Regions from separate parts of the Mesorhizobium sp. M7A.F.Ca.US.006.04.2.1 genome, predicted to be linked through region 3. Evidence: predicted binding sites of a transcription regulator. Region 3 holds the regulator's gene; each other region holds the start of a gene.
What was found. The regulator PhoB, encoded in region 3, activates phosphate uptake and scavenging genes when phosphate is short. The targets are predictions, from matches to a motif close to TGTCATNNANCTGTCAT.

Region 1 (2,200 bases), on a different contig from region 3:
GCGCCTTGCGGCCAGTCAATTCGAACATTTTTGTCTCCTGATTGAGAAGAGAACACCCCTTTTGCAGGGAATGGGATCAAATGGGGCTTTATGCAAGCGCTGCTAGCGTTGCCTCGACCTCAGCCGCCGAGCCGACCGACGCAGTGGCGATGTCGCGGTTGATGCGCCGCGCCAATCCCGAAAGCACCTTGCCGGCGCCAATCTCGTAAAGCGTGGTGACGCCATTTGCGCCGAACCACTCCACGGTCTCGCGCCAACGTACGCGGCCGGTTATCTGCTCGACCAGGCGGCGGGCGATCTCGTCCGGATCGCTGGTCGGGCTGACCGTGACATTGGAGAGGACGGGAACGACCGGCGCATTCTTTGTCACACCGGCGAGTGCGTCGCGCATGACGTTCGCGGCCGGCGCCATCAGCGCCGAATGGAAGGGCGCGGACACCTGCAGCATCAGTGCGCGCTTGGCGCCTTTCTCAGTGCACAGTTTCGCCGCCAGTTCGACCGCGGCCCTGGCGCCGGAAATGACCAGTTGGCCGCCGCCATTGTCGTTGGCGATCTGGCAGACGGAGCCTTTGGCGGCTTCCGCGCAAGCGGCTTCGACATCGGCCTGTTCCAATCCGATGATCGCCGCCATGGCGCCCTCGCCGGCCGGCACCGCCGCCTGCATGGCATTGCCGCGGATGCGCAGCAGCCTGGCGGCATCGGCAACCGAAACGAAGCCAGCGGCCGCGAGCGCCGAATATTCGCCCAGCGAATGACCGGCGACATAGGCGACCTTGCCTTTCAGCGAGAAGCCGCGCGATTCCAGCGCCCGGATCGCGGCCAGCGACACCGCCATCAGCGCCGGCTGCGCGTTGGCGGTCAGCATCAACGTCTCTTCCGGCCCTTCCCAGATCAGCTTCGACAGGTTTTCGCCGAGCGCGTCGTCGACTTCCTGGAAAATTCTGCGCGCCTCGGGAAAGGCCTCGGCGAGATCCTTGCCCATGCCGACTGCCTGGCTGCCTTGTCCAGGAAAGGTGAATGCAACGGCCATGCGCGGGCTCCCAAGGGCTGGTTTTGCTTGCCTGATAGACGAGTTTTTCTTGCCTGTGACGCAAGGCAGGCCGCCAAGTCAAGCCCGGTTCGACCCTGCTCGACGGCAGCTTCATCCGCCGAGTGCCTGTTCCGAAAGGCTTTTTGGCGATCACTCCTGATGAAAACCGCTCACGATTCGTTTGCTGGCTCTTCTTATTTTGGCCACAGGCGCTAGCTTTGCGTGACAATTCCATGACAATCGAGTGACGTGCTTGTCGCTGGGTGGGGAAGTTAAAGTGGCAAAGAGTTACAAACGCGCCGGCAAGGCCGCGCCACAGTTCCTGGAAGACGACCCCTCCACCGGCTATCTGCCGGGCAGGAGATGGCCGGTCGTGCGCTATGGGCTGATCAGCCTGGCGATCGCCGCCGTCCTGGTGTTTGCCATCGAACTGATCGTGCGCGGCGACTTTGCCGGCACGGTCTCCTTCTTCCTGCAGCCGCTCAAGCCGGGCTGGACCACCATCGTCGTGTTCGCGCTGATCCTGATCGGCCTCGATGCGGTGCTGGGCCGCAGCCATCAGAGCCTGATGATCGTCGCGCCGCTGACGCTATCGCTTGCCTTCGTCGGCCACCAGAAGTCGCATTATCTCGGCGATCCGCTCTATCCGACCGATTTCCTCTATGCCCGCCAGATCTTTGCGCTGTTGCCGCTTTTGGTGCGCGACCGGCCGATGACCGCGCTCGCCATGGTCGTCGGCATCGTCGCCGGCCTGTCGCTGCTCGTCTATGGCTGGCGGATGTGGCGCCGCAAGGTTCCCGCACTCAGCCGCAAGGGACGCCTTGCGCGGCTGACGCTGGCAGTGCCGCTGCTCGCCTTCTTCGTTTCGATCATGGACTATGCCACCTTCTCCTGGACCAGGGACCGGTTGCAGATCATCCCGATCATGTGGGACCAGAAGGAAAACTATGCCTCCAACGGTTTTGCGCTGGCCTTTGCGCTCAATGTGCCGATGGCGCATGTCTCTGCGCCGCCGGGCTATTCCGACAAGGCGATCGCGGCGATCGCCAGGCCCGATGTGACCGCCTCGGTGCCGGCCGAGAAGCCTGACATCATCATCGTCATGAGCGAGTCCTTCTGGGACCCGACCAAGCTGCCCGGCGTCACCATCACGCCCGATCCGATCCCCAA
Region 2 (2,200 bases), on a different contig from region 3:
GAGCTTCTTACCCTTGGCCGACTTGATGTCGGTAATGCCGGAGGATTTCAGCGCCAGGCCGATCGAATAATAGCCGGTGGCGCCGTCGGTCTGCTGGGTGGTGAGGATCGGGGTGACCGCCTTCGGGTCCTTGAGAGCGACGCTGGCGTAGCCGGAAGCGCCGAGTTCGGCGAAGTCGAGCGTGCCGCCGAGCAGGCCCTGGATGACGCCGTCATAGTCGGCGGCGGGGAACAGCGAGACCTTTTCGAAGCCGAATTCGGCCTTCAGATGGTCGGCGAGGCACTGGTAGTTGCGCAGCCGGTCGGATTCGTTTTCGCCGCCGAGAATGCCGACGCGAAATTCCTTCATGTCGGCGGCATGGGCCATGCTGGTCGCCATGGCGAGCACCGAAACGGCGCCAAAGACCATCTTCCTGAACATTGGATATTTCTCCTGTAGGTTCCGGCCCCGCGCCGGCAGCGTTATCGATTTTGACAGGTGCCCTTGACGCGGGCTGGCGATCCCAACCGCTCTCAATATCCCGGGAATGCGGGCTCGAGCGGTCCGGCGGATGCGGCGATCTTTCGGCTGAAGGCAACGCTGGTCGAGGTGATGGCCTCGGAGATTTCCTGGCCATTGCTGTCGGCGCCGTAGACGAGGCGCACCGCCTCGCGGTTGAGCTCTTCCGGCGGGCCGTCGAAGACGACCTTGCCGGCAGCCATGCCGATGATGCGGTTGCAGTAGGTCCGGGCGGTGTCCAGCGTGTGCAGATTGGTGACGACGGTGATGCCTTCGCGCAAATTGATGTCCTGCAGCGAATCCATCACCACCTTGGCGTTGAGCGGGTCGAGCGAGGCGATCGGCTCGTCGGCGAGGATCACTCTGGGCTGCTGCATCATGGCGCGAGCGATGGCGACGCGCTGCTGCTGGCCGCCCGACAAGGTGCCGGCGGGCTGCAGGGCGGTGCGGGCGATGTCGAGCCGCTCGAGTGCCGCGACCGCCTCGGCGCATTCGGCGCGGGAGAACATGCCGAACAGGTTGGTGATGGTCGAGCGGTGGTTCAGCTTGCCGAGCAGCACATTGGTCAGCACGTCGAGGCGCGGCACCAGGTTGAACTGCTGGAAGATCATGGCGCAGTCACGCTGCCAGCGCCGCAGCGGCGAACCGCTCAGTTTCGAGACCTCGGCGCCGTCAAAAAAAATCGACCCCTGGCTGGGATCGATGAGACGGTTGATCATGCGAAGAAGGGTCGATTTTCCGGCGCCCGAACGGCCGATGACGCCAACCATCTGACCCTGCGGGATCGCGATGTTGATGTCGCTGACGGCAGTGTTCTTGCCAAATCGTCGGGTGACACCGCGGATTTCGAGCGTGGCGGAATTTGCTGGCATGGCGGCAGGTTCCAGTCCGGACCATTGATCGTCAGGCATTCGCCTAGCGCAGCCACATGAACCTGCCGTGTCGCGTTGATGTCAGTTTTGTTACGCTCCACAGGCCGGAGTCTGCGGCCGGCCCAGGATCAGCAGTCGAAGGTGATGTGGAATGCAGGCCTGGCGAGCTGGCGCCGGTGGCCAGACGGCACCACTTGATGCGCATATACTCGCCCGTCGCGCGCCGGCGATGGCGAGGCCGTCCTTCAGGCGTTCCAGACAAGGGCCGTCATGGCGTCGATGCCGGTGTCGAGAGGCACGTCATGCGGATAGCAGGGGCGGGGGCGGTTTGCCCCCGCTGCCCAGCGTCAGTGACAGCCCGTTCCTGGCGTCGCTATCCGCCATATTTCTCCAAGAACGCCTCGGCCTCGAGCTCCCGGAAGTCATCCAACGCGGCCCGCAGCCTTGCATGGTCCCAGTCCCACCAGGCCAGCGCCTGGTAGCGTTCGGCCGTGCGGCGATCGAAGCGCTCGCGGATCGGCTTTGCCGGCACGCCGGCGACGATCCTATAGGGCGCTACATCTTTCGAGACGACAGCGCCGGCGCCGACCGCGGCGCCATCGCCGATGGTGACGCCGGGCAGGATGGTCGAGCCGTGACCGAGCCAGGTGTCGTGGCCGATGGTGACCCGCTTGGCGCGGCGCTGGGCGAAGAATTCGCTCTCGTGCTCGGCATCGTCCCAGTAATCGGAGGCGCGATAGGTGAAATGGTGCAGCGTCGGCCGCCAGGTCGGGTGGTTGGTGGCGTTGATGCGCACGCTGGCCGCGATGTTGGCGAACTTGCCGATCGTC
Region 3 (2,200 bases):
ACGCCGACATGCGCGCCCTGGCTGCCGCCGCCCGCGAGAGGGACGGACCGGAGCGGGAAGCCTACCGCAAGGCTGGCGAAGCGCTCGGCTACGGCCTCGGCAGCCTGTTCGCGCTGATCGATCCGGCCCCCGTCGCCATGGTCGGCGTCAGCGCCGCCGCCTTCGACCTGATCGAGCCGGCATTGCGGCAAGCGATTGCCCAGACCGCCGGCGGCCAGCATTCCAAGTCGATTTCCTTCGACACCGAGCCGAACGAACTGCCGCTGATCCGCGAAGGCTGCGCCATGCGGGCGCTGATCTTCGTCGATCAGGAGATTTTTGCGCCGGGCGTGCAGGCGAGATCCGGTCTCGGCGGCAAGAACGTGGCGTGAGTTCAAACGAGGGAGTTCAGTCCTCGCGAATGGCGTAACCCGCCCCACGGATGGTGCGGATGACATCGGGCATACGGCCGTTGTTGACCGCCTTGCGCAGCCGGCCGACATGCACATCGACCGTGCGTTCGTCGATGTAGATCGTCTCGCCCCAGACATTGTCGAGCAGTTGGCTGCGCGAGAACACGCGGCCTGGATGGCGCATCATGAATTCAAGCAGGCGGAATTCCGTCGGCCCGAGCCGGATTTCGCTCTTCTTGCGATAGACACGGTGCGATTCGCGATCGAGCACGATATCGCCGACCTTGAGCACGCTGGACAGCACTTCCGGCTTGGCCCGGCGCAGCAGCGCCTTGACCCTGGCCATGAACTCCGGCGTCGAGAAAGGCTTGACCAGATAGTCGTCGGCACCGGTCGAGAGGCCGCGCACGCGGTCGCTTTCCTCGCCTCGCGCGGTCAGCATGATGATCGGCAGCCGCTCGGTCTCGGGACGCATCCTTAGCCGGCGGCAGAGTTCGATACCGGAAACCGCAGGCACCATCCAGTCGAGCACCAGAAGGTCTGGAACGTTCTCCTGCAGCCGGATTTCGGCCTCGTCGCCGCGCGTCACCACCTCGACCTGGTAACCTTCGGATTCGAGATTGTAGCGGAGCAGCACGCCTAGCGGCTCCTCATCCTCCACCACCATGATGCGTGGCGCGATCATCGGCTGGTCACCCCTGTCATGCCGCTGGCGCGGACATTGCCGTCTCGTCCTGCTTCGGACGATTGGCTGGCAACTGCGTGCCGGTCAAAACATAATAGGCATTTTCGGCGATGTTGGTCACGTGGTCGCCGATCCGCTCGAGGTTCTTGGCGCAAAACAACAGGTGCGTGCACGCCGTGATGTTGCGCGGATCTTCCATCATGTAGGTCAGCAGTTCGCGGAACACCGATGTGTATTTGACGTCGATGCGTTCATCATTGTTTCTGAGCGTGGCAAGCGCTGCCGCGTCAGCGGCGGCATACTCGTCGACGACCCCCTGCACCTGGATCAGCACCAGCTGCGCCATCGCGTCGATCGAATGCGAAAGGTCGTGCGGCGTGACGCTCAGCCCGACAGTGCCGACGCGCTTGGCGATGTTCTTGGCAAGGTCACCGATGCGCTCGAGGTCGCCGGCCATGCGGATCGAACCGACTACCGCACGCAGATCGTTGGCCATTGGCTGGCGCTTGGCGATCAGCGTGATAGCACGATCGTCCAGCTCGCGCTGGCGTGCATCCATGATGGCGTCGTCGGAAACCACCCGCTGCGCCAGCGCATTGTCCGAATTGAGCAAAGCCCTGGTCGAGCCACCGACCATCGAGCGGGCGAGATCGCCCATGTCGCGGATCAGCTGGCTGATCTGCTCCAGATCCTCATCGAAAGATGCGACGGTATGTTCACCCATGATCTTCGTCCCTCATATGCCAGAGATCAGCCGAACCGGCCGGTGATGTAGTCCTGGGTGCGTTTGTCGTCGGGGGTGGTGAACATCTTGTCGGTGGCGCCCTCCTCGACCAGATAGCCAAGATGAAACATCGCGGTGCGCTGCGACACGCGCGCTGCCTGCTGCATCGAATGGGTGACGATGACGATCGTATAGTTCTGACGCAGTTCGTCGATAAGTTCCTCGACGCGAGCGGTGGCGATCGGGTCGAGCGCCGAACACGGTTCGTCCATCAGGATCACCTCGGGTGACACGGCGATGGCGCGTGCAATGCACAGGCGCTGCTGCTGGCCACCGGAAAGACCCGTGCCAGGTTCCTGCAAACGGTCCTTGACCTCGTTCCAGATCGCCGCCTTCTTC

Region 1: the regulator PhoB is predicted to act here: its motif matches at 1,253-1,269, upstream of EN925_RS09260 (LTA synthase family protein).
Region 2: the regulator PhoB is predicted to act here: its motif matches at 1,449-1,465, upstream of phnC (phosphonate ABC transporter ATP-binding protein).

The regions. Positions count from the first base shown of each region.
Region 1 covers NZ_RZQA01000120.1:6,446-8,645, reverse strand. The annotation lists gene fabG (3-oxoacyl-[acyl-carrier-protein] reductase) at 1-28, opposite strand, end outside; gene fabD (ACP S-malonyltransferase) at 89-1,030, opposite strand; gene EN925_RS09260 (LTA synthase family protein) at 1,308-2,200, shown strand, end outside.
Region 2 covers NZ_RZQA01000032.1:4,150-6,349, forward strand. The annotation lists gene phnD (phosphonate ABC transporter substrate-binding protein) at 1-420, opposite strand, end outside; gene phnC (phosphonate ABC transporter ATP-binding protein) at 513-1,370, opposite strand; gene EN925_RS03385 (DapH/DapD/GlmU-related protein) at 1,744-2,200, opposite strand, start outside.
Region 3 covers NZ_RZQA01000559.1:799-2,998, reverse strand. The annotation lists gene EN925_RS25160 (ROK family protein) at 1-371, shown strand, start outside; gene phoB (phosphate regulon transcriptional regulator PhoB) at 388-1,077, opposite strand; gene phoU (phosphate signaling complex protein PhoU) at 1,094-1,801, opposite strand; gene pstB (phosphate ABC transporter ATP-binding protein PstB) at 1,828-2,200, opposite strand, start outside.